Regions from separate parts of the Streptomyces sp. ICC4 genome, predicted to be linked through region 1. Evidence: riboswitches for the same ligand, from Rfam matches in the RefSeq annotation. Region 1 holds a riboswitch; each other region holds the start of a gene.
What was found. A riboswitch is a leader RNA that binds a small molecule or an ion and turns the genes downstream of it on or off. The one in region 1 is predicted to bind cobalamin.
Positions count from the first base shown of each region.

Region 2: linked by a shared signal. The riboswitch ahead of DRB89_RS22085 (hypothetical protein) and the one ahead of DRB89_RS24840 (DUF4430 domain-containing protein) in region 1 are both predicted to bind cobalamin.
Region 3: linked by a shared signal. The riboswitch ahead of cobT (nicotinate-nucleotide--dimethylbenzimidazole phosphoribosyltransferase) and the one ahead of DRB89_RS24840 (DUF4430 domain-containing protein) in region 1 are both predicted to bind cobalamin.

Region 1 covers NZ_CP030286.1:5,320,055-5,329,963, reverse strand. The annotation lists gene DRB89_RS24855 (SpoIIE family protein phosphatase) at 1-100, opposite strand, end outside; gene DRB89_RS24850 (hypothetical protein) at 287-2,287, shown strand; gene DRB89_RS24845 (branched-chain amino acid ABC transporter substrate-binding protein) at 2,292-3,770, shown strand; cobalamin riboswitch at 3,798-3,936, shown strand; gene DRB89_RS24840 (DUF4430 domain-containing protein) at 4,082-4,570, shown strand; partial or broken gene DRB89_RS44865 (5-methyltetrahydropteroyltriglutamate--homocysteine S-methyltransferase) at 4,570-5,553, opposite strand; gene DRB89_RS24830 (3-hydroxybutyryl-CoA dehydrogenase) at 5,737-6,621, opposite strand; gene aceB (malate synthase A) at 6,618-8,216, opposite strand; gene aceA (isocitrate lyase) at 8,376-9,659, opposite strand.
Region 2 covers NZ_CP030286.1:4,760,035-4,769,943, forward strand. The annotation lists gene DRB89_RS22050 (hypothetical protein) at 379-597, opposite strand; gene DRB89_RS22055 (hypothetical protein) at 805-1,101, shown strand; gene DRB89_RS22060 (hypothetical protein) at 1,052-1,636, opposite strand; gene DRB89_RS22065 (hypothetical protein) at 1,748-1,978, opposite strand; gene DRB89_RS43775 (hypothetical protein) at 1,975-2,142, opposite strand; gene DRB89_RS22070 (helix-turn-helix transcriptional regulator) at 2,239-3,084, opposite strand; gene DRB89_RS22075 (DUF6879 family protein) at 3,101-3,631, opposite strand; gene DRB89_RS22080 (hypothetical protein) at 3,600-3,845, opposite strand; cobalamin riboswitch at 4,005-4,152, shown strand; gene DRB89_RS22085 (hypothetical protein) at 4,324-4,575, shown strand; gene DRB89_RS22090 (hypothetical protein) at 4,597-4,923, opposite strand; gene DRB89_RS22095 (hypothetical protein) at 5,035-5,226, shown strand; gene mobF (MobF family relaxase) at 5,229-9,575, opposite strand.
Region 3 covers NZ_CP030286.1:8,799,576-8,809,484, forward strand. The annotation lists partial or broken gene DRB89_RS41440 (RNA ligase family protein) at 1-185, shown strand, start outside; gene cobT (nicotinate-nucleotide--dimethylbenzimidazole phosphoribosyltransferase) at 194-2,791, opposite strand; cobalamin riboswitch at 2,836-2,968, opposite strand; gene DRB89_RS41450 (hypothetical protein) at 3,006-3,374, opposite strand; gene DRB89_RS41455 (DUF6313 family protein) at 3,378-4,028, opposite strand; tRNA gene DRB89_RS41460 (tRNA-Trp) at 4,211-4,284, opposite strand; gene DRB89_RS41465 (ankyrin repeat domain-containing protein) at 4,327-5,073, opposite strand; gene DRB89_RS41470 (hypothetical protein) at 5,722-5,982, opposite strand; gene DRB89_RS41475 (LacI family DNA-binding transcriptional regulator) at 6,083-7,117, opposite strand; partial or broken gene DRB89_RS41480 (DUF3459 domain-containing protein) at 7,114-7,656, opposite strand; gene DRB89_RS41485 (serine/threonine-protein kinase) at 7,697-8,743, opposite strand; gene DRB89_RS43515 (hypothetical protein) at 8,906-9,502, opposite strand; gene DRB89_RS41495 (hypothetical protein) at 9,629-9,909, opposite strand, start outside.

The DNA of each region.
Region 1 (9,909 bases):
AGCGGGCGATCACCACGCCTTCGGCGTTCAGTACGACCGCCGCCGTCTCGCCGGCGGGCACCGAGGCCGGCTTCGGGCCGCGCTCCTCCGGTTCACGCATGTCGCCTCCACGCACCGTGACCTTCAGTATCGTCCCGGAGGGGAGACCCGGCGACCCGCACCGCGCGTGCGGGACGGACGGCCGGCGACCCGAAAACCAATCAAGGAGCGGAAACCCCTGTCTGAGTCCGGCTCCGGATGGCAGGCTCTACTCCTCGAAGCGTTGTCCTGGGGGGGATCACACGTGATGGAGCCGGGTACGGGCATGGGCCTGCGGGGCCGCAGCGGCATCCTGTCGCTGGTCGACTCGTGCCTGAAGGAGAGCCCGGCGGCCGAAAGGCCCCTGACCATGCTCCTCGGCCCGGCCGGCAGCGGAGCCAGCGAGGCGCACAGCGCGCTCATGGAACGCTTCGGGCCCGACTACCCCTTCGCCTTCGTCAACTTCGGCGGGGCCCAGTCCCTGCTGCCGCGCTACGCCCTCGGACTCCTGGCCCGCCAGCTCGAACGCAAGCTGCCCCGGTACGGCCGCTCCCACTTCCCACTGCTCAGCCTCGGCCTGCTCGCCTCCGACCAGGAGCTGCGCATGCGCAGCCTCGCCGAGGGCCGGCGCGCGGTGCAGCAGCAGCTCGACCGGTTCCAGGAGGAGAACGAGGCCCGGCACGGCGACTACCTGGCCGCCTTCTTCGAAGTGGGCATGGGCGCGGTCGGCATGCCCGAAGGCGCCTCCAGCGCCGCCCTCGCCCTCTTCCAGGACGCCCTGCGGCGCGGCCGGCGCACCATGCCCGGGCTGCTCGGCGGCAGACTGGGCAACCGGCTCACGGCCGGGGCCCAGTGGTACGGGCGCCACCCCATGACCCGAAGCGCGGACCCCATGGAAGCCCTCGTGGAGCTCAACCTCTGGCGCCACGAGGGGGACGAGAACGAGCAGGAGCGGCTCGACCTCGTCCTCTTCTCGGCCTTCCTCGAAGACCTCCGGCGCAACACCGCCCGCAATTTCATGCCCCGCTCCTACCTGCTGCTCCTGGACAACTCCCACACCGAGTACGGCCGCCGCTTCCTCGACCTGCTGCTGCGCTCCCGGCACGACCAGACGGTCGTGGCCGGGCACGCCAGCGACCCGCTGACCGTCGTCGCCAGCTCCAACCGCTGGCTGCCCCGCTGGGGTCCGGCCACCGGGGACTCCTGGCCCTGGCAGCTGCGCGGCCCCGACCGTGCCTCCCTGGCCGACTGGAGAACCCACCGGCCGCCCCGCGACAGCGAGGACAGCTGGTGGTACCCGTTGCGCCTGCGCGACCTCAACCTGGACGAGGTGCGGATCCGGATAGAGCTCCAGCTCGGCGGGAACAGCGACCTGGCCCCGCTGACCCGGCTCACCCCCTTCGTGCACCGGCTCACCGGAGGGCTGCCGCGCGCCGTCCACCAAGTCCTCGACGTGCTGCGCCAGGCCGGGCCGCCCCCGGACTCGGGCCCCCAGCAGGACCGCTGGCTGCGCACCCTGCCCGACCGGCCGCTGCGCACCGGGGAGCACTCGGCCACCCTCGCCGACACCGCCCTCGGCCATCTCCTGCGCGATTTCGACCCCACCCGGCGCGCGGCCCTCGCCGAGTGCGCCGCCGCCCGGGACTTCTCCGTCGCCACCCGGCTGCTCAGCCCCGACGACTCCCTGTTCGGCGACGTCCGCGCGCGCTGGCTGCTGACCGGGCCCGTCGCCGTCGTCCCCGTACTCCATCCCTGGCTGCGCCGGCTGCTCCTGTGGCGGCTGGCCGCCCGCCCGGACGGGTGGGACGCCGCGCACGAGCTCCTCGCGGAGTACTACCGCGACGAGGGCAAGCCGGTGCAGGAGATGTACCACCAGCTCGCCCTCGGCAGGACGGAGGAGGTCACCGCCCACCTGACCCGGCGCTTCGCCGCCGTACCGGCCGGGCAGTGGATCTCGGAGTTCGACACGATCACCGCCGCTCCCAACCGCCTCCCCGCCGACGGCGGACCCCTCGAGCTCCTCGGCCGGCTCGTCCCGCGCCGGCCCGGGCGCGTCGTGGACACCGAGTCCGTGATCCACACCCTGGTGACCACTCGCTGGGTGTGGAGCGATCCGCTCGCCGACCCCGCCATGCGGCTGGGCGACATCATCGCCGACGGCTACACCCAGCTGTCCCAACTGCGGAGGAACGACATCGTGGCCCTGTTCAACGAGTCGGAGCGGTACCGTCACTGGCGCGATCCGCAGACCGCCGGCTGGGAGGCCTGAGCACATGCCCAGACTCGAATGGCCCCTGCACGTCGTACGCCGCGTCGCGCTCGCCACGGCCGCGGTCGTCGCCCTGGCCGCGGCGCTCTGGGTGGGCGTCGGCTGGTTGCAGGAACGCCAGGCGAGGTGCGCCGACGGGGTCGTCGAGCAGGGCCCGGCCGACGAGTGCGTCGGGGTGAGCGACGGCTCGTACGTCTTCGCACCGCACCTCGACTCCGTCAGCGGGAAGATCGAGGCGGAGAACCGCCGGGTGCTCGCCAACGCGGACAAGGAACCGTACGTCAGCGTCGCCTACTTCACCTCGTTCACCACCACCGCCGAGGACAGCAACTCCGCCGAGGGCGTCCGCCACGAACTCCAGGGCGCCTACCTCGCCCAGTACCGGCACAACCAGGGCGACCTCGCCGCGACCCCCAAGATCCGCCTGCTGATCGCCAACCCGGGCAGCGAGTCCACGCAGTGGAAGCACACCGTCGACGAGCTGATCGCCCGCAAGGACTCCCCGGACCGGCTCGTCGCGGTGACCGGCCTCGGTCCCAGCACCGACGAGAACCTCGCGGCCATAAAGCGCCTCTCCGAGAACGGGATCGCGATGGTCGGCGCCACCCTGACCGCCACGGACATCCAGAACATCAACGGCTTCGTGCGCATCGCCCCCACCAACGAGGACGAGGCGTACGCGGGCGCCGGCTACCTCAAACGGCGCGGCGTCTCCACCGCCGTCGTCATCCAGGACGTGGCGCAGGGGGACCTGTACGCCTCCACCCTCGGCACCGCCTTCACCAAGGCGTTCCAGGACGGCGACAAGCACCGGCTCGTCGCCGAGCGGATGACCTACGACTCCTCCGTCAGCAGTGCCTGGCAGAACGAACTGCGCTACATGCCGGGCCAGTTGTGCCAGCAGCGCCCCCAGCTCGTCTACTTCGCGGGCCGCGGCCTGCACCTCACCCGCTTCCTCGACGCACTCGCCAACCGCAGCTGCACCGACCAGCGGTTCACCGTGTTCACCGGGGACGACACGACCAACCTGAGCGCCGAGCAGCTCGCCCGCGCCGCCGGGACGGGCATCGAGGTGCTCTACACCGGCCTCTCCCACCCGGACATGTACCGCTCGGCACCGCAGGCGGTGTCCGCGCCCTCCGCGAAGAACTTCCAGCCGGGCGGGCTGCTGGACCAGTGGTTCCCGCACGATCCCCGGGAGGACGGCGGGGCCCTGATGGGCCACGACGCGGTCCTCGCCGCGGCGCACGGCATCCAGATGGCCGCGCGCTGGCAGGGCCAGGTCGTCGGCGACGCGGTGGCCCGGATGTTCCACCAGATGGACGGCACCCAGCAGGTGGCCGGGGCCAGCGGGTTCATCTCCTTCCAGAACAACGGCAATCCGCGCAACAAGGCCGTCCCGATCCTGCGCCTCAACGCCAAGGGCCAGGTGGAGTTCGTCGAGGTGTCCGCGGCGGAGGGCAAACCTCCACAGGAGCAGTGACGCGGCCGTCCGCACCACGTACGATGCGTCTGCCCGGTCGTACGGGCGACAACTGAATCGCCGTGTGACCTGGGGGAAGTCGGTGGGAATCCGGCGCTGACCTGCAACCGTGTGGGGCGCATCCGCGCTCCGAGTCGGAGAGCCCAGCACGCGGTCCGTACCGCTTCCCACTGCCATGGTCTGCAGCGCGGAGCCTTGAGCCGCCGGCCCACCGGCGGCCGCTGCCCGCCACTTCCGGGCACCGGCGCCGGTGGCAGTTGCCGTGGCGGACGGGCGCGCGCTGTGAACCGGCCCAGCCCGAAAGGCACTTCATGCGCCCGAACCTCGCCCGCCGCACCCTCGTCACCTCGGCCGTCCTGGGGCTCGCGCTCGCCACGGCGCCCGCGGTCGCCCAGGCCGGGCCGGTCCCGAACACGAACGCCCCGGTCAAGGTCAACGTCACGGTCCAGGGTCCGAACGGACTGCTGTTCAAGGGCAAGATCAAGACCAAGGGCCACGACGTGACCACGGTCACCGGCGGCACCCACACGTGCGACGGCACCAACGGCTCGGCCAACCCGAGCGCCGTGCCCACGCCGACCGCCGCCCTGGACGACGCCGCCAAGAAGAAGCACTTCACCTGGGACGGCACCTGGTACGCCTCGTTCGACGACTTCTCCGTCGACACGATAAAGAACGTCAACGGCGGCGGCTCCGCCTACTGGAGCATCTCCGTCAACGGCACCCCGACGCCCGTCGGCGGCTGCCAGTTCAAGCTGAAGGCCGGCGACAAGGTCGCCTTCACCTGGACCGCCTTCTAACCGCGGGTCTTCAGGCCGCAGTCGGGGTTGACCCAGAGCCGTTCGGCCGGGATCGCCTCAAGTCCCTCGCGCAGCAGGGGCCGCGGCCTCGGAGGTCGAGGGGACGCGCGGCGCGTGGATGTCCCACACGCCGGGTCCGGCCTCGCGCGGGTAGCCGTGCGCGGCGAGCGCTCGGGCGACCTGCACGTGCGAGCGGGCCGCCTCCAGGTCGTTGACCTCGTCGCGTACGAAGGACCAGGCGAGCATGGTGACCGGGCCGGTCAGCATGCCCTTGACCGGCTTGGCCGTCTGGGCCTGCGCGTACGCCGTCCAGCGCGCGTCATCGGATCGGGGCGGGAGATGTCCCCGGCCAGGACCGGCGGGCGCACGTAACGGGTGCCGTAGGACTGGACCCAGCCGTGCTGGGTGGCGAGGTAGCCCGTCAGCTCCTCGGCGAAGTACTGGACCATGTCGTTGCGTTCGGGCTCGCCGTGCACGAGCACCTCGATGCCGGTCTCCTCCTGGAAGGCGAGGACCTCGCGGATCTCGTCCTCGATGCGCTCCTCGTACCCGGCGGTGTCGATGAGGCCGGCCCGCAGGTCGGCGCGGGCCGCGCGCAGTTCGTCGGTCTGCGGGAGCGAGCCGATGGTCGTGGTGGGCAGCAGCGGGAGCCCGAGGTGGGTGCGCTGGGCGGCCGCTCGGTCGGCGTAGGGCCGGGCGCGGCGGCCGTCGGCCCCGGTGATCGCCGCGGCGCGGGCCCGGACGGCCGGGTCGTGGGTGATCGGGGAGTGCGCCCGGCAGGCCAGGTCGGCGCGGTTGGCGGCCAGTTCGGCCGGGATGGCGTCGGCGCCCTGGGCGATCGCGCGGGCCGGCGTGGTGACCTCGGCCGTCTTCTGGCGGGCGAAGGCGGGCCGGCGCCGGATCTGCGGATCGATGTCGCGCTCGGCATCGGCGTCCAGCGGGACGTGCAGCAGGGAGCAGGACGCGGCCACGTCGACCCGGTCCACCCGGTGGGGGCCGAAGACGCGAAGGGTGCCGGCCGTCGCTTCCCAGACCCGTCCGGGCCCGGTGCGTATGACGGCGGTCGTTCCCAGACACGGCGGGGGTGCGGCGACACCACTCGCCACGCCCCCGCCGGGTCCGCTCGTCTCCGGCGCACCCTCGGCGCGGAGACCTGCCGGGGCCCCTCAGCCCCGGCCGTACGTGTGGAACCCGCGGCCGCTCTTGCGGCCCAGCAACCCCGCCTGCACCATCCGCCGGAGCAGCGGGGGCGGGGCGTAGAGCGGTTCCTTGAACTCCTCGTACAGCGACTCGGCGATCGCCGCGACCGTGTCCAGTCCGATCAGGTCGGCGAGCTTGAGCGGCCCCATCGGGTGGGCGCAGCCCAGCTCCATGCCGGCGTCCACGTCGGCTGCGCTCGCGAACCCGGATTCGGCCATGCGAACGGCCGAGAGGAGGTAGGGGATCAGCAGGGCGTTGACGACGAAGCCCGCCCGGTCCTGGGACCGGACCGTGGTCTTGCCCAGCGTCTCGCGGGCGAAGGCCTCGACCGCGGCCAGGGTGTCCGCCGACGTGTGGAGGGAGGGGACGACCTCGACCAGCGGCAGCACGGGGACGGGGTTGAAGAAGTGCAGGCCCACCACCCGGTCCGCGCGTCCGGTGGCCGTGCCCAGCCGCATGACCGGGATGGCGGACGTGTTGGTGGCCAAAATGGCTTCGGGGTCCTCGACGGTCTTGTCGAGGCGGGTGAAGACCTCCGTCCTGGCCTCGGGGTTCTCGGTGACGGCTTCGATGACGAGCTGCCGGTCGGCGAGGTCCCCCAGGTCTCCGGTGAAGACGAGCCGGGCCAGGGCGTCCTCGGCGGAGATCCGGTCGAGCTTGCCCCGCTGGACGGCTCGCTCCAGGGAGTCGGCCACGCGTCGGCCGGCGGCGCGGGCGGCGGTCGCGTCGGCTTCCGCGACGACGGTGTCGAGTCCGGCGCGGGCGCACACCTCGGCGATGCCCGCGCCCATCTGGCCGCCGCCGACGACTCCGACGCGCCGGATGCCGGCGGGCGCCGCGGGGGCGCTCACGCGCTCACCCGCACGCCGGTGCGGCGGACGAGGTGGCGGGTGTAGGCCTCGGGCGTGAAGAAGGCGGGGAGGTGGACCGAGAGCGCGGTGTCCACGAAGACCTCCCGTGCTTCGAGGGCGAGCGCCCGCGGGTCCTCGGCCTCCAGGGCCGCGCATTCGGTGTCGAGGAGGTCGATGACGGTCCCGCGCTCCACCCGGTCGTGGCGGAGCCACTGCCAGATCTGGACCCGGGCGATCTCGGCGGTGGCGGCGTCCTCCATCAGCCCGTTCAGGGCCACGGCGCCGCTGCCGCGCAGCCAGGCGTCGAAGTAGCGCAGGGCCACGGCGACGTTCGAGCGGATGCCCTCGGAGGTCGGCGGGGCGGCGGTCCGGCGGACGGACAGCAGCTCGGCGGCCGTGACCTCGACGTCTTCGCGGGTGCGCTCCCGCTGGTCCGGGCGGTCCCCGAGGACTCCGTCGAAGGTCTCGCGGCAGGCGGGGACGAGCCCGGGATGGGCGACCCAGGAGCCGTCGAAGCCGTCCTCGGCCTCGCGCTCCTTGTCGAGGCGGACCTTGGCCAGGGCGGCGGCGTTGGCCCCCGCGTCCCGGCTCGGGACGTGGGCCGCCATGCCGCCGATGGCGTGGGCGCCCCGCTTGTGGCAGGTGCGGACGAGGAGTTCGGTGTACGCCCGCATGAACGGGGCGGTCATGGTGACCTTGGCCCGGTCGGGAAGCTGGAAGTCGGTGCGGTGGCCGAAGGTCTTGATCAGGCTGAAGAGGTAGTCCCAGCGGCCCGCGTTCAGTCCGGCGCTGTGTTCGCGCAGCTCGTGGAGGATCTCCTCCATCTCGAACGCGGCGGTGATCGTCTCGATGAGGACGGTCGCGCGGACCGTGCCCCGCGGGATGTCCAGCAGGTCCTGGGCGAAGAGGAAGATGTCGTTCCACAGCCGGGCCTCGTACCGGTTCTCCAGTTTGGGGAGGTAGAAGTACGGGCCGTGCCCGGCGTCGATCTGGCGCCGGGCGCAGTGGAAGAAGTACAGGCCGAAGTCCACGAGCGAGGCGGACACGGGCCGGCCGTCGATCTCCAGGTGCTCCTCGGTCAGGTGCCAGCCGCGCGGGCGGACCATGATGGTCGCGAGGTCCGCGCCGAGCCGGTACTCCTTGCCCTCGGGGGTGGTGAAGTCGATGCGGCGTTCGATGGCGTCGAGCAGGTTGAGCTGGCCGCCGATGACGTTCTCCCAGGTCGGGGCGGTGGCGTCCTCGAAGTCGGCCATCCAGACCTTCGCCCCCGAGTTCAGGGCGTTGACCGCCATCCGGCGCTCCGGCGGGCCGGTGATCTCGACCCGCCGGTCGGCCAGTCCCGGTGCGGGCGGGGCCACCCGCCAGTCGGGGTCGGCGCGGACGGCGGCGGTGGTGCGGGGGAAGTCCAGGGGCGATCCGGAGACCAGGTGGGCGGAGCGGCGGCGGCGCTCCTTGAGGATCTCCCGGCGGCGGTCCGCGAAGGCGGCGTCGAGCCGTCCGATGAACTCCAGGGCCTCGGGGCTCAGGATCTCCTCGTGGCGCTCACCCGGCGCGCCGAGGACCTTGACGCTGCTGGTCAGTGGCTTGAGTGACATGCGGTTCTGCTCCTCGGCGGGGGCGTCGGGCGTGGGGCGTCGGGCGTGGGGCGGTCGGCGCACGGGGCCGGCAGGGGCCCGGGGCACCGTCGGACGGCGGGCGCGCGGCGCCGGTTCGGACCGGTGCCGGGTTCGGACCGGCGCCGGGCCCGAACGGGCCTAGTGGAACTGCTCTTCCTCGGTGGAGCCGGAGAGCGCGGTGGTGGAGGAGGCCGGGTTGACGGCGGTGGAGACCAGGTCGAAGTAGCCGGTACCGACCTCGCGCTGGTGCCTGACCGCGGTGAACCCCTGGGCCTGGGCGGCGAATTCGCGCTCCTGAAGGTCCACGTACGCGGTCATGCCGTGCTCGGCGTAGCCTCGGGCGAGGTCGAACATGCCGTGGTTGAGGGAGTGGAAGCCGGCCAGCGTGATGAACTGGAAGCGGTAGCCCATGGCCCCCAGCTCGCGCTGGAACTTGGCGATCTGGTCGTCGTCCAGGGCCGCCTTCCAGTTGAAGGAGGGCGAGCAGTTGTAGGCGAGCATCTGGTCGGGGTACCGCGCGTGGATCGCCTCGGCGAACTCGCGGGCCTGTGCCAGGTCCGGGGTTCCGGTCTCCACCCAGATCAGGTCGGCGTACGGGGCGTAGGCGAGCCCGCGGGCGATCACCGGGGCCATCCCCGGCTCCACCCGGTAGAAGCCCTCGGCCGTGCGCTCCCCCGTGGTGAACCGTGCGTCGCGCTCGTCGACATCGCTGGTGAGCAGGTTCGCCGCGAGGGCGTCCGTGCGGGCGATGATCAAGGTGGGGACATCGGCGATGTCGGCGGCCAGCCGGGCCGCGTTGAGCGTGCGGACGTGCTGGGCCGTCGGGACGAGGACCTTGCCGCCGAGGTGGCCGCACTTCTTCTCGGAGGCGAGCTGGTCCTCGTAGTGGATGCCGGCCGCGCCCGCCGCGATCATGGCCTTGGTCAGCTCGAAGGCGTTCAGCGGCCCACCGAAGCCGGCCTCGGCGTCGGCGACGATGGGCGCCAGCCAGTCCGTGCGGTCGTGGCCGCCCTCGGCGGTGGCGATCTGGTCGGCGCGCAGCAGCGCGTTGTTGATCCGACGGACCACCTGGGGAACCGAGTTGACCGGGTAGAGGCTCTGGTCCGGGTAGGTGTGCCCGGCCTGGTTCGCGTCGGCCGCGACCTGCCAGCCCGAGAGGTAGATCGCCTGGAGGCCGGCCCGCACCTGCTGGACCGCCTGGCCGCCGGTCAGCGCGCCCAGCGCGTGGATGTAGTCCTGCTCGTGCAGCTGCCGCCACAGCCGCTCGGCGCCGCGCCGGGCCAGGGTGTGCTCCTCGCGGACGCTGCCCGAGAGCCGGACCACGTCCTCGGCCGAGTGGGTGCGCTCGATGCCCGCCCAGCGCGGGTCGTCCGCCCAGCGCTGTTCGAGCTGCTTGGCCGCCGCCGTGTTCGCCTCTGCCATGACCGTCACCGTTTCCGTCGTCGCTTGTCTTGCCAATGCCGTCGCCGATGCCCCGACAGGCATCCACGCATTGGCACTCTGTGCCTGGATAAGAGGGTGCGGCCACCGGACCCGCCCATGGGCCGGAGCTGAGCAATGCTGCCGATCTACCGGGAGCGGGCTGACCGGATCACCGCAATCAGGGCATGAATCGGTGGTCCGGAGTCCGTTCCGGCCACCGGTTCCGGCTGGCCGCAGAACAGACTCTGGC
Region 2 (9,909 bases), 560 kb from region 1:
AGCCGGCATGGTGAACCGTCCGGGCGCCGGGAACCAGGCCTCCTGGACACACGATCCAGCGGTCTCCGGAGGGCGGCCAGACCCCTTCGACGTACGCCGAACTGGACGGTCCACGGACGGCAGCCTGCACCGTTCCCCGGGTACGGACGGCACGGTAGGAGACGCCCGCCAGGGGCCGCACGTGAGTGGAGGGCAGCGTGATCTGATGCTCCGCGGCCTCGACGACTCCGCCGTCCCGCTCCTGCCACACCGTGAGCGTCACCTCGCCCAGCCACGCACCTGCAGGGGACCTGGTCCATCCCCGCAGCCCGCCGACCAGCGCCTGCCCGTCCGGCAGCAGCACCCTGACCGGGGGCGGGCCCTCCGCGTCGTTGCCCCTCACACCGCGCGGGCCCGGCGCAGCAGCTCGGTACGCCGAGCAGGCGAGCATCCGGGAGCCGCCCAGTAGGGGTGGGCGGCCAGCACGCCGGACAGGTCGATGAGCCGGCGACGCAGGTCTGTGGAGCCCTGTGTAGGGGTGAGCCGGGCGAGCGCCTCGTAGGTGCGGATCCACTCGTGCTGGAGGCGGATCAGGTCGTGGGGGAAAAGCGGAGCCATCTCCTCAGTAGCTCACATGTTCGATTTCAAGGGCAAGGTGACATCTCTGGATGACAGGCCATTGACCCTGTTGGGTCCAATGGGTCTGATGTCATCTGATCAGTTACGGAAGGCACGGCGGAGCCCACCCCAGGGCTCCGGGGTGGGCTCCGTCCTCGTTCGTGTGGTTGGCCTCCAGAGGGTGCTGGGGGGCGCTACGGTGCCGGAATGAGTGAGCCCTTCGCCTCGGGCGAGGACCATCCGGCGTGCGGGATCTGCCCCTCGAAGCGGCTGCCGCGCGAGGCCTTCGTGGTCTACGACCGGCCGTCCTGGGAGTGCCCGTTCAACCCGGCCGACGGCTGGCGCTACACCGCCGACGGCACCCCGGCCTGTGTCCACCCGCACAAGATCGGGGTGGAGCCGGACCGGATCGCACCGCCGCCGAAGCCGATCGCGCTGGACGACGAGCCGGCGGCTACGCCGCGGCCGCGAAGGCGATGGCTGCCTTCTTTCCTCGCTCGGTGATGCCGATCTCGGCGTAGAGGCCGTCCAGGATCCGGCGGCGGCGCTCGGTCTCGCCGGCGTCGATCCAGAACCGTTCGTTCACCGGGCCGAAGGCCGCGCGGTAGCACTGGTGGGTGAAGTCGCCCGGGACCCAGGTTCCGCCGGACATCCCGTCCTCCATGTCCGTGGCGTGGACGAAGAGGATGCCGGTCCGCCTCTGGATGCGGGACATGACGGTGAACTGGGCGATCAGCGCGTGCGACATGACGTCGACCGGGACCGGCAGCGCAAGTTCGGCGGCCTTCTCGTCGAGGCCGGTGAGCTCGTACATCGCGGACTTCAGCGCCATGGCGCGCATCGTCTCAACGAACAGTGCCGGGGCGTCCGCGAAGGCGTCGTAGCGGTCGATGACGGTGTACCCGAAGCAGTCGGTCCAGTCGCTGTTGTACTTCGCGCAGCTCTCCCACAGGCGGCCGAATTCGGGGTCGGCCTCCCAGACGGCGAGGATCTCCCGGGCTCGTTGGGCGACGGTCTCGGGCTGGATGACGGTGGTCATGGAGGTGCCCTCTCTGCGGTCGGATGTGGTGCCCGTACGCCCGTGGTCGGGCTGGTACGGCGGTGCTGGGCTCCACACCCGGGGTCGGTCGTCCGCCCGGGTGCGGAGCGGTCAGGGGGCCCCGTGGGGTTCGATGTTGCCCACGGCGGTCGGCAGCTCGCGGCCGCCGGTCTCGGGGAGGATGTAGGCGCGGCGGGTCCAGTGCGGGCCGGTGTGGGTGTCGACTTCCTCGAGGACGACGGCCATCAGTTCGCCCTCGGTGCCGGAGGCGATGTCGCGGACCCGGTGGCCCAGCAGCGGGTGTTCCTCGCGGCCCAGGGCGAGCTCGGCCTTCTCCTTCACGCTTCGCCCCCGTCGGTGGCGCTCTCCTGCTCCTCGTCCTGGTCGCCGAGGAAGCGGGCAAGGCCACGGTCCGCGCGGGCCAGCAGCTCGGGGGAGGGGGTGCCGTAGGCGGGCTGTGCCAGGGTCCACTGGGTGGGCTCCGGGCTGTTGGTGGGTGCGCTCATCAGGGGGCCTCCGTGCTGCCGGTGGAATCCCAACACCCTTGAAGCTAGGGATCCGGACAGAGGCCGCTCAACGTTCTTGCGGAAAATTGCGGACCTTCACCCGTGCGCTGCGGCGGCCCGCTGGATCAGGGCGATGGCGCCGGCCCCGTAGACGGCGGTTGCGGCGAGGTCGGCGAAGGCCTGCTCGTAGGTGGCGACCTCGCCGGGCGCGGTGATGGTGACCCGTGCGGACAGCAGCTCGATGCCGACCTGGACGTCGTCGTAGATGGTGAAGGACTCCATCGACCACAGCGGCCGCGGGGCGCGGGTGGCGACCACGCCGAGGGAGATCTGCGGCAGCCTGGCGAGCTCGGCCAAGTGCTCCAGCTGGGCGGCAATGGTCTCCGGGGCGGCGATGCGGGAGTGCAGAACGGATTCCTCGATGAGGAAGGCGAACTGGCGGCCGCGCTTGTGCAGGACCCTGGACCGCTTCACCCGGGCCGCCGCTGCGGCCTCGACGTCGTCGGCAGCACCGTGGAACGTGCCGTACGCGGTGATGACGGCGGCCGCGTACTCGGGTGTCTGCAGCAGGCCGGGGACGACGTGGGAGCAGTACACGCGGAAGGCGCGGGTGCGCTCGACCAGGGGGACGATCTCCTTCTGCAGGCTGGCCAGCCCGGCCCGGTTCAGGCGCTTCCACTCCACGTACATGGAGGTGGCGCTGCGGGCGGCGGCGATCAGGTCCTCGGCCTGGCCGTCGGCGCCGCAGGCCGTACACCAGGCGCGGATGTCGGCGTCGGAGGGCAGGGCCCTGGTGTTCTCGATCCGGGAGGTCTTCGCCGGGTGCCAGCCGCACGCGACCGAGAGCTGGTGGCCGGCCAGACCCGCGTCCAGGCGAAGGTGCCGCAGGCGCGTGGCGAGCGCGGTGCGGGCGGCCTGGGCACTGGACAGGGGCGAGGTCATCAGCGTGTTGCTCCGGCTAGGGCTTGTAGTCCTCGTAGGGGACGGCGCGTTCCCACACGGCCGTGAACGCGGCCGCGCACAGTGCGGCGACGGTGGGGTCGTCGGACATTTCTCCTCCGGCGGGGGTGCCGTTGCCGGTGAAGTGGTTCCAGCGGATGAGGCGGCCGTCGATCAGCCAGAAGTCGTTGCCGGGGAGCGCGATGTCGGAGGCGTGGCGGCGGGGCAGGTAGCGGATCTCCTCGCCGGCCGCGATGTTCACCACCGCCCCGGCGTGGCTGTACTCCGAGTAGTCCGACAGCGGCTCGGAGACGATCCGGGCCCGCCGCACGGTCACCCCGCGGGCGACGGTGCGGCGGACCAGGCCGGTCCAGAACGCCCAGTAGTCCGAGTCGGGGTCGGTGTTGCGGGTACCGGTGGTCAGCCAGTCGGCGAAGCCGGCGGACTCCGCCGCGACTCCGTACCCGTCGCGCATCTCCAGGTGGAGGGCAGAGTGCTGGGCGCCGTCCAGCAGGACGTCAAAGCCCGGCACGACGTCGTTCTGCTTCATCGCACGCCTCCCTCAACAGCGCCGCCATCCGCGCGGGGATCCGTACGACGCCCTCGGTAGGCGGGATCGATCCCGTCTTCAGGCACTGGGCGAGCAGCGCCTCATCCGCATTCCAGCCCTGGATGACCACGTCAGCCGTGTCCTCGTCGACCCACACCGTCGGGCACTGCCCGGTGTCGGAGTCCGGGTCGATACCGATGAACCGTAGTGCCATGACAGCCTCCTGCATCGCTCTGCTTGCGGGAAATTGCGCTCATCCCAGTGGAGCAGGAAGCCGGGCTCGCCGACCAGAGAACGACCCGAACGCGTGCCTGGAGCCCTTCCTGGACAACCGGATCGGGTCCACCGACGCGCGTCGGCCGGGCATCCATGAACGGATCGGTTGATGGACGGCACGGCCTGTAGAATCAGGCTGTTGGACGACGCAGGGAAATCCGGTGCGAATCCGGAACTGTCCCGCAACGGTATCCGCCCCAACTGGGTGGGGAGTCCGAGGACCTGCCGACCAAGAGTGCCGTGCGACGTGCCCGGCTCTTCTCGGCTGGGCTTCGGGACGCACCTCAAGAACCATGATCCGTGATGGATCGGACGGCTTTGCTGTCCAACCCCGAGTCTCTCCACAGAAGAGCTGAGGTCTGCGTACGCAGACGAGTCGCCGCCGTTCGACGGCGGTCACAGCTTGGAGGAACTTCGTGACCATTCAGATCGCCCCGCTGGCGGCCCTGCTCATCGTGGTGGCCTTCGCCATCGGCATCGTGGTCTTCAAGTACACGGCGAAAAGCCAAGGGGCCGACGGCCGTGGCGACCTGGTGGCGTCGATCGCCTCCGGGGCGGCCGTGGCCACCCTCCTTGGGCTTCTGCTGACCCCTGGGTTCGGACAGGAGGCCCCGGCGCGCTCCGAAGTGCCCGAGGCAAACCCGGGTTCAGCCAAGCCCATCCGGTAGCGCTCGCGGGGGTGGCTGGTCTCAGGCGATGTCTTCGCAGTCGGAGAGGATCTCCTGGTTGCTGCGGACCTTGAGCCAGATCTCGGCGGTGGCGGGCACCACGGTGTCGCCGGACGTGGCGACCACCGAGGCGACGTCCCGTACGGCCTCGGGGCTCAGCCTCCAGTCCCGGGTGACGTGGCTCTCGGGGCAGGTGATCCAGGCGTCGGCCCCGCGCGCGGTGAACGTCAGACCTGTGCGGGCGTCGCACTCGCGGCAGAGCGCCGGCATCCGAGACCAGTGCCCCGATGAGGAGTCGGTGAAGACCGCTGTCCCGGCGGTACGCACCTCGTACTGCTCCGTGTCCATGCGCGCCTCCCGTTGCTGGTCTTCGTGTCCGCGTACATCATCCTCGTCGTGGCCCGAGTTGGTGCACCCCTCGGTCAGACGGCCCGTCACCCCTGCTGCGAGACTGCGGCGGTGAGCACCACGCAACGCCGCCCTCTCGGGCACGGTCCGGTTCCACTCGACGACGACCAGGCGCTCCGCGCTGTCCGTGGCCGGACCGCTGCGGAGAGGGCCGCCGAGGAGACTCCCCAGCAGCCCGCCCCGCAGACCGAGACCACGGCCGCGACCGTGCGGCGCAGCCTCGGGGCCGGCCCCCGGGCCTGAGGTCACAGACTCATGCTCGGCCCTGACTGCGTCTGCGTCGGCGCGCTGTAGGACGGCGGGTCGTACTGCGCGGCCTCCCGCTGCTGCCTGCGCTGCTCGGCGGCTGCGGCGGCCTGTCGCTGCTGCTCGACCAGGCGGGCGCTGGTCTCCTGCTCGTGCAGCTGGGGGAACTTCCCGGCGATCTGCTGGCGCCGGGCCTGTTCGGTCTGCGCGAGCTGGGCGTGGCCGCTCCAGTAGACGGCCTGCTCCCCGGACTTCACGGCGTCCCCGTGGAGGCCAGCAGCCTTCCGCTCGTTGATGGCGTCGATGTCCTGGGCGCGCTGGGGCAGGGCGGCCCGCATCTGGGCCAGCTTCTCGCCGAGCTCGTGGGCCTCCCGGGGCGGGTAGCTGGTCGCCCCGAGCAGCTGGGCGTACTTGCTGCTGCGGACGGTCTCCCACGCCGCGTCCTTCGCGTCACGGCTCGCTTGCCGGGCCCGCTGGACCTCCGCGTCGCCTTCCAGGGCCTGCCCGAGGTGGTGCCCGCTCAGCTCCTGGACCTCCTTGCGGCTGGTGCCGGCCAGGCGCAGGGCGAGCCAGCGGGCGTTGCGGTACTTGTCGACCTCCCGGAGGATCTCCCGGGCCTCCTTGGCCTTGTCGGCTGCCCGCTCGGCGTTCTCGGCCTCCCTGAGGTGGGTGCCCAGCAGTTCCACGGCGGTGTGCAGTACGGCGTCGGCGTCCTTAGCCCACTGCTGTCCGGAGGTGGTGCCGGTGGCTGCCTCCCGGTCGAGGCGGGCCCGGAACGCCTCGTGTGCCTCGCGGGCTTTGGTCGCCTTCTCCCTGTAGTCCTCGGCCCGGGTGCCGAAGTAGGTGATGTTCTGCGCGAGCTCCTGGTCGGTCCGCAGCCCGTAGGGCCGTGAGGTCGCGGCGGGAACCTCCCGCATCTCGCGGTCCAGCTGCAGCTGGGCGAGCTGGGCCGTCTGCTCGGGGCTGAGCGCGGCCGGACTCTCCTGGGCAGCAACCTCGACGTCCGCCTGCGGTGGCGCGGCCTCCTGCTGGGCCTGAGCGACCTGGGCGGCGAGCTTGTCCGCGAGGGCGGCCTGGCGGTCGGCGTCGCGCCGGCTCTTCGCCTCCGCCATCCTCTGCACGGACGCCGACTTGGACCGCGCGGCGCGAGCGGAGACCACACGCCGGGCGTTGGCATCCGCTTCTTCCCGGGCCTGCGCGACGGTGCGTTCGGCGGCCTTGTCCTGGCGTTCGGCTGGCTCCGGTTCGGCTTGGCGCAGGGAGGCCGCGGCGCCGTCGCGGGCGGCCACGTGCTCGACCTGCTGGGGCAGGCGCACCGGCTCCGGCGCGGCCCGCAGCTCGTCCGAGATCATCCCGTCCGGGCTCGACTGGCCCAGGTACTTCGCGAAGGACTGGATGGCGCGCTCAAGGAGCTCGGTCTCGGAGCGCGCGGCGCCGAGGCGGGCCTGGGTGGCCCGGTCCTCGATGGCCTGCAAGGGGAGCCAGATGTGGTTGGCCTGCCGGGCGCGGGTGATGCCCGGGTACGTCGCGAACGCGTTCGCGCCGAGCCCGTACATCAGTGAGGTGTCGCACGTGAGCCCCTGAGAGGCCGCGACGGTCATCGCGTACCCGAGGGAGAGCGAGCCGGACGCGATGTCCTCGGGCTTCATCCACGCCGACTCGTTCCTCCAGCCGGACTCCGCCGTGCGGTCCTTGGCCCTCCACGTGATCTGTACGCGGTGGTCGTCGGTGACCTCTGTGATGACGGCCCGGTACCCGTTCAGCACGTCGGGGCCCTCGCCGCGGCGGGAGCGGTAGTCGTTGACGCGGACGCGGACGACGTCGCCCTCGGCGAGGGTGAGGTGGGCGCCGCCGGGCAGGGCGTAGGTGTGCTCGTCGCCGAGTTCGCCCGCGGCCCGCCGGATCTGCTGGGCGCCCGCGTTCAACGCGTCCACGTCCGTGTTGCGGGGGGCCAGGACGACGAGCTTGGACAGCAGGTCCTGCTCGTCGGGCCACTGCCGGCGCAGCTCGTCCCACGCGGTGAGCATCTCGGAACGGGCCTCGTCCGCGGTCTCCACCGCGTGCACGCGTCCGCCGGCGGCGAGCATCTCCAGCGCCTGCTGGTGGTCGCCGGTCCGCCAGACCTCCAGCGCGTGCCGTTCGGCCTCGACCTCCTGGCGGCGGTTCTCGGTGAGGACCTCGCCGTCGACCAGGCGGTGGACCTCGCGGAACCACCCGCCGATCCCGATCGCCTGGAGCTGCTGCGGGTCGCCGACGGCGATGATCTGCGTGCCGGTCCGCGCGGCCTCCGTGAGGAGCTTGGCAGCGGACCGGTCGTCCGTCATCACCGCCTCGTCGAGGACCAGGACGTCGATCCCGGTCAGGCCGGTGCCGCTCTCGATCTGCTGGAGCCAGGCCGCGACCGTGCGCGAGGGGATCGCGGAGGCGTCCTGCAGACCCTGCGCGCCGACTGCCGACAGGCAGGCGCCGGCGTACGTGGTGCCGGTGGCATCCCATGCGATCCGGCAGGCGTCCATCAGCGTGGACTTGCCCGCGCCCGCGACGCCGATGACGGCCTCGATGCCGTTCCCGGCGGTCAGCAGACGCGTCACCGCCTGGCGCTGCTGCGCGGACAGCGCGAAGCCCGAGGCGACCTCGAACACGGAGAGCGCGGCTGCGGCCTGGTCTGCCGTCAGGACGACGCTGCGGTCGCCGAAGCGGGCCACGGCCTGGGTGACGGCGACGTGCTCGGCGTCCAGGACGTCCTGGGTCGTGAACCGGTCGGTGGAGGACATGACGGTGGAGCCGATGTGCGGCAGGCCGACCGCGTACCCCTCGACCCCCAGCACATCGTCGACGAGGCGCTCCAGCGCGGCCGGCTCCGCCCCGATCCCGTACGGGAGGGCGTTGGCGACGGCGGCCAGGAGCTCCGCCCGGCTGAAGGCCTTGTTGCTCGCGGTGAGTCCGGTCTCTGGGTCGAAGACCACCGCGGCGATCACGTCCGGCGGCGGGATCCGCGGACCCCCGCCGGGCCCCGCGAGTGCAACGCCGCCGTCGGGGCCCGGACCGCCGGGCGCGGCGGCCGCGACCATCTCGTCCACGTCGACGCCGGCGGCCTCGGCGCGCTGGCGCCACGAGGCCCGCATCCCGTCCGTTCCGGCGTTGTGTTTGGCCCGTCGGGTCTGCGCGCCCAGGCGCTGCTGCTCCTCCCGGGTGGCATCCTCGCCGAGCTCCTCGGTGACCATCGCCGAGCGACGGCTGAACGCGTCACGCAGCTGCTCGGGCACCCCGTCGATCTCCCACGCCCGGGTGACCTCCGACTGGGTACGCTCGACGCCGAACTTCTCGTGCGCCAGCGACCTGACCCGCGCCTTGAAGTAGGCGTCGGCCGCGCTCGCGTGCCGGTACAGATCGCGGCCGCTGTTGGCGATCGAGCGCCACTGCCCGTCCTCGCAGAGCGCCATGTTCGCGATGACGGTGTGCAGGTGCAGGTGCGGATCGCCCGGGGCGCCGTCGCCCATCGGACGGGCCGAGCGGTGCTCGACGGACCAGCCGACCAGTCCGCCCGTCGCGAGGCGGACCGGGCGGCCGTCCTCGGAGCCGACGCCGTAGCCGATCCACCGCTCCAGCTGACGGAACGTCTCCACCTTCGCCTGGTGGACGATCGCCCGGTACTCCGCCTCCTGGCCCTCACCCATCAGCCCCGCGAGCACGCTGTCGCTCTTCGGCAGATCCAGGACCAGGTCCCATCCCCGAACGCGGGAGTCGACGCGGAGGTCCTTGTTCTCCCACGCCGTCGCCACCACGGCGGTCCCGTATACCTCGGCGAGGTCGAGGCCGGCGGCACGGGCCAGCTTGTGGAGCGTCTCGACGTGCAGCCGGTGCGCCTCCCCTTTGCGGGTGACCATCCGCTGCTGCTGGGCGAGTTTCTTCTGCTGGTACGGCTTGCCCTCCAGCAGGTCCTTCGGCTCCACCCCGGCCTTCTCCGCTGCGGCCTCGATCGCCTTCACCAACGGGGCCACCGTGAGCGTCGCCGACTCGTGGGCGCGGACCGACGTCGGCGTCCCCGCCAGACGCGCTCCCGTCTTTGGGTGGCAGCCCTTCATCAGCCGGCGGGCCGCTTCCTCACCCTCGTGATCGAGCGCCTGGCCCTCGGCGAGACCGACCTCGGACAGCCCGGAGCCCATCCACACGAGCACCCCGTCCGACTTCAGACGGTAACCAACCGCGAGATCCTGCGAGTCGACGCCTTGGGCCTGCTCCGGCTCGATGACCGCCCCGGTGCTCTCCGCCACGCCGCATCCGGCATGACGGCGCAGCCGGTAGTCGACCTGCTCGTCCGCGCTGATCTCCGTCACCCACGCCACGGCGCCCCCTCATATACCCAGGCGCCTTGTGCGCTTGTGCAGTTGCAGTTCACCGGCCGCGGCCGGGGTTACCCGTGAGGGTAACCCCCTTTGTACCTCCCTAGATTTTGATCATGAAACGGAATCGAACACATATACGAATAAGGAGATGGGTTGAAGGGAGGTCGAGAGTAGTTGGGGATGGATGGTGGATCAAACAGTGGAGCTGTAGGGGAGTGGCCGATAGAGGCAGGGATGGTGTTTGGGAGTTGGAGAGATCATCAGGGGATATGGGTGGGCAGGCATATTGGTGAGCCGGCCGACGAGTTGGGGATAATCGCGGAGCGTGATCTGC
Region 3 (9,909 bases), 3.5 Mb from region 1:
CTCGGGCCCGGCTCGGCGCGCGGCTCGCGGAGGGACCGCTCGGGATGGCGACGGCGCGGCGGGTCGCGGACCTGGTCGGGCTGTATCCGGCCCTGCGCAGGCCCTTCCCCCACCCGGACGCGGAACGGCGGGCCGGACTGGCCAGGATGGCGCAGGCGGCCGATCTGGGGGTGCTGCACGCGGTCGGGCCCGGTTACTTCTCGGTCACGCCTGCCGAGTCGAAGGTCGCCACCTCGTGCATCGCGCGGGCCGCGCTCTGGACCAGCGGGAGGGCCAGCAGGCCGCCCGTGCCCTCGCCGAGGCGGAGGTCCAGGTCGACCAGGGGGCGCAGGCCGAGCTTGTTCAGGGCCGCGACGTGGCCCGGCTCGGCGCTGCGGTGGCCCGCGATGCAGGCGGAGAGGGACTCCGGGGCGATGGCGCGGGCCACCAGGGCGGCCGCGCCGGCGCTCACGCCGTCCAGGATGACCGGCGTGCGCAGGGAGGCGCCGCCGAGCAGGAGGCCGACGATCGCCGCGTGCTCCAGGCCGCCGATGGCCGCCAGCACGCCGATCGGGTCCGCCGGGTCCGGCTGGTGGAGCTCGAGGGCGCGGCGGACCACCTCGACCTTGCGGGCGTGCGTCTCGTCGTTGATGCCGGTGCCGCGGCCGGTCACCTCCGCCGGGTCCACACCGGTGAAGACCGAGATCAGGGCCGCGGACACCGTGGTGTTCGCGATGCCCATCTCGCCCGTCAGCAGCGCCTTGTTGCCCGCGGCGACGAGGTCGCGGGCCGTCTCGATGCCGACCTCGATGGCGGCGACCGCTTCCTCGCGGGTCATCGCCGGGCCGACGGAGAGGTCGGCCGTGCCCGGGCGGACCTTGCGCGGGAGCAGCCCCGGCGTGGCCGGGAGGTCCCCGGCGACGCCGACGTCGATCACGCAGACCTCGGCGCCCACCTGGTTGGCGAACGCGTTGCAGACCGCGCCGCCGCCGAGGAAGTTGGCGACCATCTGCATGGTGACCTCCTGGGGCCACGGGGTGACGCCCTGGGCGTGCACGCCGTGGTCGCCCGCGAAGATCGCGACGGCGGCCGGCTCCGGGATCGGCGGCGGGCAGACCCGGGACAGGCCGGCCAGCTGCGCCGAGATGATCTCGAGCATGCCGAGCGCGCCCGCCGGCTTCGTCATGCGCTTCTGCCGCTCCCAGGCCTCGCCGAGGGCCTTCGCGTCGAGCGGGCGGATGCCGGCGACGGTCTCCGAGAGCAGGTCGTGCGGCTCCTCGCCGGGCAGCGCGCGGCGCCCGTACGTCTCCTCGTGCACGACCCAGGACAGGGGGCGGCGCTGGGACCAGCCGGCCTGGGCGAGCTCGGGCTCGTCGGGGAACTCGTCCACGTACCCGACGCACAGGTACGCCACGACCTCCAGGTGCTCCGGCAGGCCGAGCGCGCGGACCATCTCGCGCTCGTCGAAGAAGCTGACCCAGCCGACGCCCAGGCCCTCGGCGCGCGCGGCGAGCCAAAGGTTCTCGACGGCGAGGGCCGAGGAGTACGGGGCCATCTGCGGCTGGGTGTGGCGGCCGAGGGTGTGGCGGCCGCCCCGGGTGGGGTCGGCGGTGACGACGATGTTCACCGGGGTGTCGAGGATGGCCTCGATCTTGAGTTCCTTGAACTGCTTGGCCCGGCCCTTGGGCAGCGACTTCGCGTAGGCCTCGCGCTGGAGCTCGGCGAGCTCGTGCATCGTGCGGCGGGTCTCGGCCGACTTGATGACGACGAAGTCCCACGGCTGGGAGTGGCCGACGCTGGGCGCGGTGTGGGCCGCCTCCAGCACGCGGAGCAGCACCTCGTGCGGGATCGGGTCGCTGCGGAAGCCCTTGCGGATGTCACGGCGTTCGCGCATGACGCGCAGCACGGCCTCGCGTTCGGCGTCGGCGTACGCGGGCGCGGGCTCGGTGGCCCCGGCCTCCGGGGCGGTCTCCGGCTCCGGCTCCGGCGCCGGTTCGCCTTCGGGCTCGGATGCGGGGCCGGTGCCGGCTTCCGCCTCGGCGGTGGGCTCGGCAGCGGGCTCGGCAGCGGGCTCGAAGGCGGTCTCGGGCTCCAGCGGTACCTCGGCCGGCGCGGCCGCGACGGCCTCGGGCTCCGGCGTCGGCTCGGCGGCCTGAACCACCGTTTCTGCGGGCTGCGGCTCGGGCTCCGCGGCCTGCTCCACGACCGGCTCGGGCTCCGGAGCGGGCTCGGGGGCCGGTACGACGACGGCCTCGGGGACCGCGGCGACGGGCTCGGCCTCGGCCTCGGGCTCCGCGGCGGCCTCGGCTTCGGCTTCGACCGGCCCGGAGCCCGTGAAGGCGACGGCGGCGGGGGCCGGCTCGGGCGCGGGCTCGGCCACGGGCTCGGGGGCCGCGAAGACCACGACGGGCTGGGGCTCGGACGGGGACTCGGGCTGCGGCTCGGGCTGGGCCTCCGCGGCGACGACGGCCGCCACGGGCTCAGGCACGGGCGCCGGCTCGGGGGCCGCCGCGGCCTGCGGAGCCTGCTCCACCGTCCACGGGGCCCCGGTCTGCACCGGGATCTCGGCCTGCGGCAGGTCCAGGTACTCGGGTCCCGCGGTCGGCGGACCGGCCTGGAGCACCGGGCCGGGCGTCACGGGGGTGCTCAGCAGGGAGACGAGCGGCTCCACGGCGGGCACGGCGGGCGCGACGGGGGAAATCGCCCGGCTGCCGGCGTCCGGCGTACCGGCGACGTCCCCGCACGCGGCGAGGGTGATCAGGAGCGGGACGGGTACGAGTGCGCGCAGCAGGGCGCGGGGGTACGACGGCACGGCGAGGCCTCTCCGGGGGATCCGCGTCCCCTGGTCGAACGGTCGAATCGAAGAGGCGGTGCGTCAGTGTCTGACTCCCGGCGCCCGCGGGGCTCCGGTCACAGTGGCGGGACCGCACCGGATTCGCACCGGTTTCCTGTCCTGCACCGCCTGGATAACTCGGACGATTCTGCCAGACGGGTGACCCCGGCCGACGCCCGCACCCGAATCGGCCCTACGGCGCGGGCCGTCGCGAGCCGTCGGGGTTGTGCGGTGTCGTCGGATCGTCCGGGGGCCTGGGCAGGAAGGCGAGGGCGCCCATGCCCTCCGTGCGGGACCAGGTCCGGTACTCCGCCGCGGTCTCGACTCCGTGAACGAACCGCTCCGGTTCGGCGGGGTCGAAGTCCTGGTGGACCACTCCGGCCACCTCCAGGATGTCCAGCAGCATCCGGGCCGTCAGCGGGGCGTTGAGCTGCTCGGCGACGCCCTCGGCCCCCCACCGGATGATGGTCTCCGCGGCCCGGGCGACGCCCTCCGCCGTGGCCGTGGGAAGGGCCAGCGCGAGCGAGGCCCGCACGATCTCGACCGCGTCCTCGGAGCGCACGGATCACCGCCTCCTTTCGCACACGATGCAGAGGCCCGCGCGAGCGGTGAAGCCCAGGGCCAGTTTGCCCGTGTTCTGCGCCTGCCGCAGGCACTCGTGCCGGTCGAGATGAGCGTACTGCTGGGTCGACATCGTGTCCCTGACGAAGACCTCCCAGTGGTCCTGGGCCTTCACCCAGTCGTTGCGGTGCGCCACCCGGACCCAGGTGTCGACGAAGTCCTGCCGTGCGTGGGTTCCGTGGAAGTACGGCCCCAGATCGTCTATGAGGCCGGGGAGGCGGACCCGCTGACGCAGCGTTCGCCGCTGGAAGAGGGTGTTGGTGGAGATCGACTTCACGCGGCTTATGCGTTCGGCGATGACATGGCCGGCGAACCCACCGATGATGGCCGGGACCAGGAGCCAGCCGACCAGCGAGGCCAGCCACAGGAGCACGTGCTTCGGGGCGTCGATCAGGGTGAACACCCGGTACACGCTGCTGGGGCTGCCCGCCCGCGCCGCGAAGACGTACAGGAGCACCAGGCACACGGCCATGGGCAGTCCCCAGTCCACTATCCACTGGGTGACCCCCTTCAGGGCCTTCCGCGAGCGCCACAGGCGCAGCCAGCGCCGCAGGAGGCGCCGGCGATCGGGCGGCAGATCGAGATGGCCTGGCACAGGGATGGGTCCGCCGAGCAACTGTTCCCCCCGGATCTCCGTCACGCCTGAGCGCGATCAACTCCCGTCATATACCGGGAATCCCCGCCGCGTACAAGACCGCACACCGAGCCCCGGAAACGCCTGTGGCCCGGGCTCGACGACTTGGTCGTCGAGCCCGGGCCACAGGACTTCTCGCGTTGCAGGGGTGGCAGGAGTCGAACCTGCGACATCTGGTTTTGGAGACCAGCGCTCTGACCAGCTGAGCTACACCCCTTCGGTGGGTCCAACCATGCCATGGCGTCCGCCTGAGATCCAATCAATTCGGTGGTCGACGGCCGAGAATTTCGTCGCGGGATCGGGCGCCGCAGGAGCGGAGCCAGTCGATGAGCGCGATGTCCTCGCCGGTCAGGGCAGCGTCGAGGGGGGTAAGGGAGCCGTGGCCGATCCAGTTGATGTCCGCTCCTCGAGACAGCAGGTATCGGGCCGTGGACAGTCGGCCCCCGTGGCACGCGCCCCAGAGGGCTTCGGTGACCTCCTCGGGATCCGCCCCCGCGGCGACGAACTCCCTTACAGGGCCGAGCAGTCCGAGGGCGGCCGCGTCCCACAGGGTGGGGCGGGCCCCAAGGTCCAGGAGGCGGCGCGCCGCGCGCCACTGGCCGAAGCCGGTCGCGTCGGCCAGCGGAGTGCCGCCGCCGAGCACCGCGCCCGGGGCTTCGATGTCGGCGCCCGCCTCGACGAGGGCGTCGAGCGCGGGGACGTCGTCGTTGCTCGCGGCCCAGTGCAGCGGGGTCTCCTCGTGCGAGCCGCCGAACCGGGCCCCCGGGTCGGCGCCGGCCGCGACGAGGGTACGGATCACCTCCGCGGTCCGGGGGCGGTGCCCGGGCCAGTCCACGGCGATGTGCAGCAGGCTGCGCTCGCCCGCCGCCTCGCCGTGCCGCACGATCCGGGCCCCGGCGAGCCCGGGGTGCGCGGCCAGCAGCCGCCCGAGTCCGTCGAGGTCGCCGGCCCGGATCGCCGACGTGACGGCGACGGCGAGCGGGTCCTGTGCCGGGAGGGAGAGCATGCGGCCAGCCTACGAGGCGACGAGCGGCGGGCGGGGGACGAGGGGCGAGGGACGAGGGGCTGGGCCGTGCGACGAGCAGGCAGTACCGGGCAGGCCCGGGCGGCCCCCAACCCAACGGCCCCGCGTCACAGTTCGATTCGGCGTTTCCACCAGGGGAGGTCGGGGGGAGCGAAGGGGTTGTGGGCCGTGCGTCGGAGGATCTGGGCGTCCACGGGAGCGAGGAGCGCGTGCAGTTCGCGTCGCGCTCTTTTGGGGAGGGCGTGGAGCACTATCTCCAGCAGCGTGCGGACGTTGTAGTAGCCGCACTCGAGGTTTCCCTGGTCGTATCCGTAGAACGGGGCGAGATCCCGCCTCGGCCTACGGGCAAGGGAACTCCATCGGTGGAACGCGTGCGCGACCTCGCCGACCGGGAGACCTCGACTGCGCTCGAAGTGTGCAAGCTGCCCGTTCGTCGACGCAGAGATCCCTCGGATCACGGCTGTCCGTCGGTGCGGAGCCTGGTCGGCCCGGCGTGAAAGCCGGAGCCTGATCTCGCCCGGCGATCGGCGAGGCATGGGCACTTCTTCGGGTGGAAGGTGGGAAGTCCCGCGACGTTAGAACATTTGACGTTCGGAATCAAGATCCAGACGATCGAAGGGTTCCGCCTGCTCAGGTCGTCTGACGTCCGGCGACTCGGCCGGTTATTGCCCGCTGGCCGCGGGCCATTGCCCTCAGGATCCTGGCGCCGCTGGACCACGCCTGGAGGGAGTCGGCCCGGCGGCGGCCGACCACGGTGAGGGCGAGGGCGGCGAGGCCCACCGGCAGGGCGAGCGCCGGGCGCGCGGCCCGGGCGCCCCACGCCCGTAAGGCGGGAACGGCGGTGCCGAGGGTGGCCAGGGTGACGGTCGTGGTGGTCTTCTGGGTGGACATCTTGATGCTCCCCGCTGGGTGGGCCTCGGTTACAGGCTCATGTTCCTGCGGGGAGCCGCCACACCGCGTCCCGCTGTGGAGTGGGGTTTGCGCGTTGCTCTCAGGTATCGAGATCACGTCTGGGCGGCGAGTCCCCCGGCCCCTGGCCCGTCGACCCCCGTACCACCAGCTCCGGCTGGAAGACGTACTCCGTGCGCTGCACCGGGGTGCCGGCGACGGCCTCGAGGAGGGCGCCGACCGCGGCCGTGGCCATGGCGCGCACCGGCTGGCGGATCGTCGTCAGCGGCGGGTCCGTGAAGGCGATCAGCGGGGAGTCGTCGAAGCCGACCACCGAGACGTCCTCCGGCACGCGCAGCCCCCGCTCGCGCGCCGCGCGGATCACACCCAGCGCCATGGGGTCGCTGCCGCACACGATGCCCGTGCAGCCGCGGTCCAGCAGGGCTCCGCCCGCCGCGTGGCCGCCCTCCACCGTGAACAGGGTGCGCTGGATCAGCCCCTCGGCCGCCGCCGAGGGGAGCGCGGCAGTGAAGCCCGCCTCCTTGCGGGCCGACGGGACGTAGCGCGTCGGCCCGATGGCCAGGCCGATCCGCCGGTGCCCGAGGTCCTCCAGGTGGCGTACCGCCATGTCCGCCGCCGCGCGGTCGTCCGGGGAGATGAACGGCGCCTGGACCTGCTCGTTGAAGCCGTTGATCATGACGAACGGGACGCCCCGGGCCGCGAGCCGCTGGTAGCGGGACGGGTCGGCGGAGGAGTCGGCGTGCAGGCCCGACAGGAACACGATGCCCGTGACCCCGCGCTCCTCCAACTGCTCCACCAGCTCGTCCTCGGTCGCCCCGCCCGGCGTCTGCGTGCACAGGACCGGCGTGTAGCCGTGCCCCGCCAGCGCCTGCTCGATGACCTGGGCGAACGCCGGGAAGATGGGGTTGGTGAGCTCCGGGATCAGCAGGCCGACCAGGCCGTTGCTGCGCCGGCGCAGCCGTACCGGCCGCTCGTAGCCCAGCAGGTCCATGGCGGCCAGCACCTTGTGACGGGTGCCGGACGCCACGCCCGACTTGCCGTTGAGGACACGGCTGACGGTCGCCTCGCTGACCTCGGCCTGCGCGGCGATGTCCGTCAGCCGGAGCGGTGCGGTCACCCGCGCCACCACACCGCCGTGTCGGGTGCCAGTACGTCCGGGTCGGCGAGGTCCCCGCTCGACAGCAGGGCCGTGCCCGGCGCGGGTATCCGTACCGGCTCGTCCGTCGTGTTCACCGTGCACGTGAAGTCGCCGCGGCGGAAGGCGAGAACGCCCTCCGGGGCCTCCAGCCACTCCACGGCGTCGCCGGCGCCCAGCGCGGGGTGCGAGCGGCGGATCCGCAGCGCGGCGCGGTACAGCTCCAGCGTCGAGTGCGGGTCGCCGGTCTGCGCGGCCACGCTGAGCCCGGCCCAGTCTGCGGGCTGCGGCAGCCAGCTTCCGCCGTCACCGAACCCGTACGGGGCCCGCGTACCCGACCAGGGGATCGGTACGCGGCAGCCGTCGCGCAGCCCGTCCTGTCCCTCGCCCCTGGCGAACGCCGGGTCCTGGCGCACGGAGTCCGGGAGGTCCACCACCTCGGGCAGACCCAGCTCCTCGCCCTGGTACACGTACGCCGACCCGGGCAGCGCCAGCATCAGCAGCGCGGCCGCCCGCGCCCGGGCCCCCCTGCCCCTTGTACCGAGTACCGCCCGGCGTGGCCTACGGCCCGCCGGGCGGAGTCATGAAGACCGGCCGGGCCCAGTCCGGGGGTTCCGGGGGCGGTACGCGCCTCCCCGAGATCCCGGGCGGCCTGCGATCCACCCGCACGGCCGGACCGGCCCGCTGCTCGTCGGCGCCGTTCCCGGCCCCGGCGGCGGCTGTTTCGGTGGCCGTGGCGGCGCGCAGGGCCGCGATGAACTCCCGGCAGGATTCGTAGCGGTCCTCCGGGACCTTGGCCATCGCCTTCGCCACGACCTCGTCGGCCGCCCGCGCGATCCCCGGCCGCCTCTCGGCCAGGGGAGCCGGCCGGTCGTACTGGTGCGCCCACAGCAGCGCCGGAACGTCGTCGCGCTCGAAGGGCGGCCCGCCGGCGAGTGACTCGTAGACGACGCACCCGAGGCTGTAGACGTCGCACCTGCCGTCCACCGGCCTGCCGGCGATCTGTTCCGGCGCCATGTAGTCGAGCGTGCCCACGAACTCGCCCGCGGTGGTGAACCCGGTGAGCGACAGAGCCCTCTTCGTCAGCCCGAAGTCCGTGAGGTACGCGTGCTCGGGGTGGTCGCTGTCGGTGCCGGCGGCGACCAGGATGTTGCCGGGCTTGACGTCCCGGTGCACGAGATCGTGCTCGTGGGCCGCGTCGAGCGCGGACGCCACCTGGGCCGCGATGCGCACGGCGGTCGCCACGGGGAGCAGCCCGTCCCCGTCCAGGAGGGCCCTGAGGTCCGGGCCGTCGACGTAGCGCATGGCGATGTACAGGAGGCCCTCGGTCTCACCGGCTTCGAAGATCGGCACGATGTGCGGGTGGTCGATCCTCGCGGCCACGCGGGACTCGTGGGTGAAGCGGCGGCGGAACACGTCGTCGCGGGCCCGCTCCGGGGCGATCAGCTTGAGCGCGACCGTACGGTCCAGGCGCAGGTCCTTGGCGCAGTAGACGACGGCCATGCCACCGCGGCCGATCAGGCGCTCGATCCGGTAGCCCGCGATCTCCTGGCCGATCAGGCCGGAGGCCCGGCCCGTGTGAAGGCCTCGGTTCGCTGGCGTGCCCATCAGGCGCCTCCCCGCACCCCGGCCGACCGGGCGAGCGCTGCGTGCGGTCGATCGAACCGGCCGCTCTCCGGTACCCGAAAGTCTATCGAGTGATCCATCCGCGTGCCCGGCAAGGGCCCCGCGCACGGTGCGCGGGGCCCTTGGAAAACGTGCCGGCGGGGGTCAGTCCTCACCTCCGTTGCCTCCCCGGCCGCCCTGGCCGCTGGTCTGGCAGCCGATGCCGATGCAGATGCCGCCGTCGCCGCCCGTGCCGCCCTCGCCGCCGTCGCCGCCGGGCCGTGCGGCCCCGCCGTTGCCACCGTTGCCGCCGTTGACGCTGCCGCCGCACACTCCGGCACAGACCCCGCCGCGACCGCCGGCCGTGCCGTTGCCGCCCACGGGGCCGGTCGTGCCGTTGCCGCCGTTGGCGCTTCCGTTGCACTGGCCGACGCAGACGCCGCCCTTGCCGCCGTTGGTGCCGTTGACCGATCCGTCGCACTGGCCGGCGCAGACCCGGTCGCCGACGCGGACGCTTCCGTTGCCGACGTTGACGCTGCCGGCGCCGGCTTTGAGCTTGCCGATCACCTTTCCGGTACCGAGCCGGTTCCCTCCCTGGCCGCCGTCACCGGCGCCGTAGGCGAGGCCGTGCTGCTGGCTCGCGACGACCTGGGTCGCCGTGGTGGCCGGGGCCGCCATGGCGGCGGGCGCCATGGCGCCGGCGCCGATCAGGGTGGTCGAGACGGCGAGACCGATACGAAACTTCCAAGACTGCAGTCGCATGAGATTCTCCCTAGCCGAGAAACTGATTCCGATTCCACCGGTGATTCCGGTTCCGAAAAGACGCGGGCTCCCCGGCCCATTCGGGCCGGGGAGCCCTTCCCCCCCAGCTTTACCGTCCTTGGTTCCTCACTGGGAGAAGGGGGAGTCGCCTCCCATCAGGGCGAACCAGTCACCGTCTTCGTACTGCTGCTTCCAGGTGTCGAGCTGGCTCTCCGAGATCTTGTACTTGTCGGCGATCTTCTCCTTCATCTCGTCCGAGTCGTCGGCCAGCAGGATCATCACGATCTGTACCTTGTCGACCACCGAGAGGTCGGACTTGTCCTTGTCGGGCAGGTCGCTGAAGCGGAGGCATCCGGAGCGGCCGGACTTGCCGGGCTCACCGGGCTCGCCGGGCTTGCCGCCCTTGC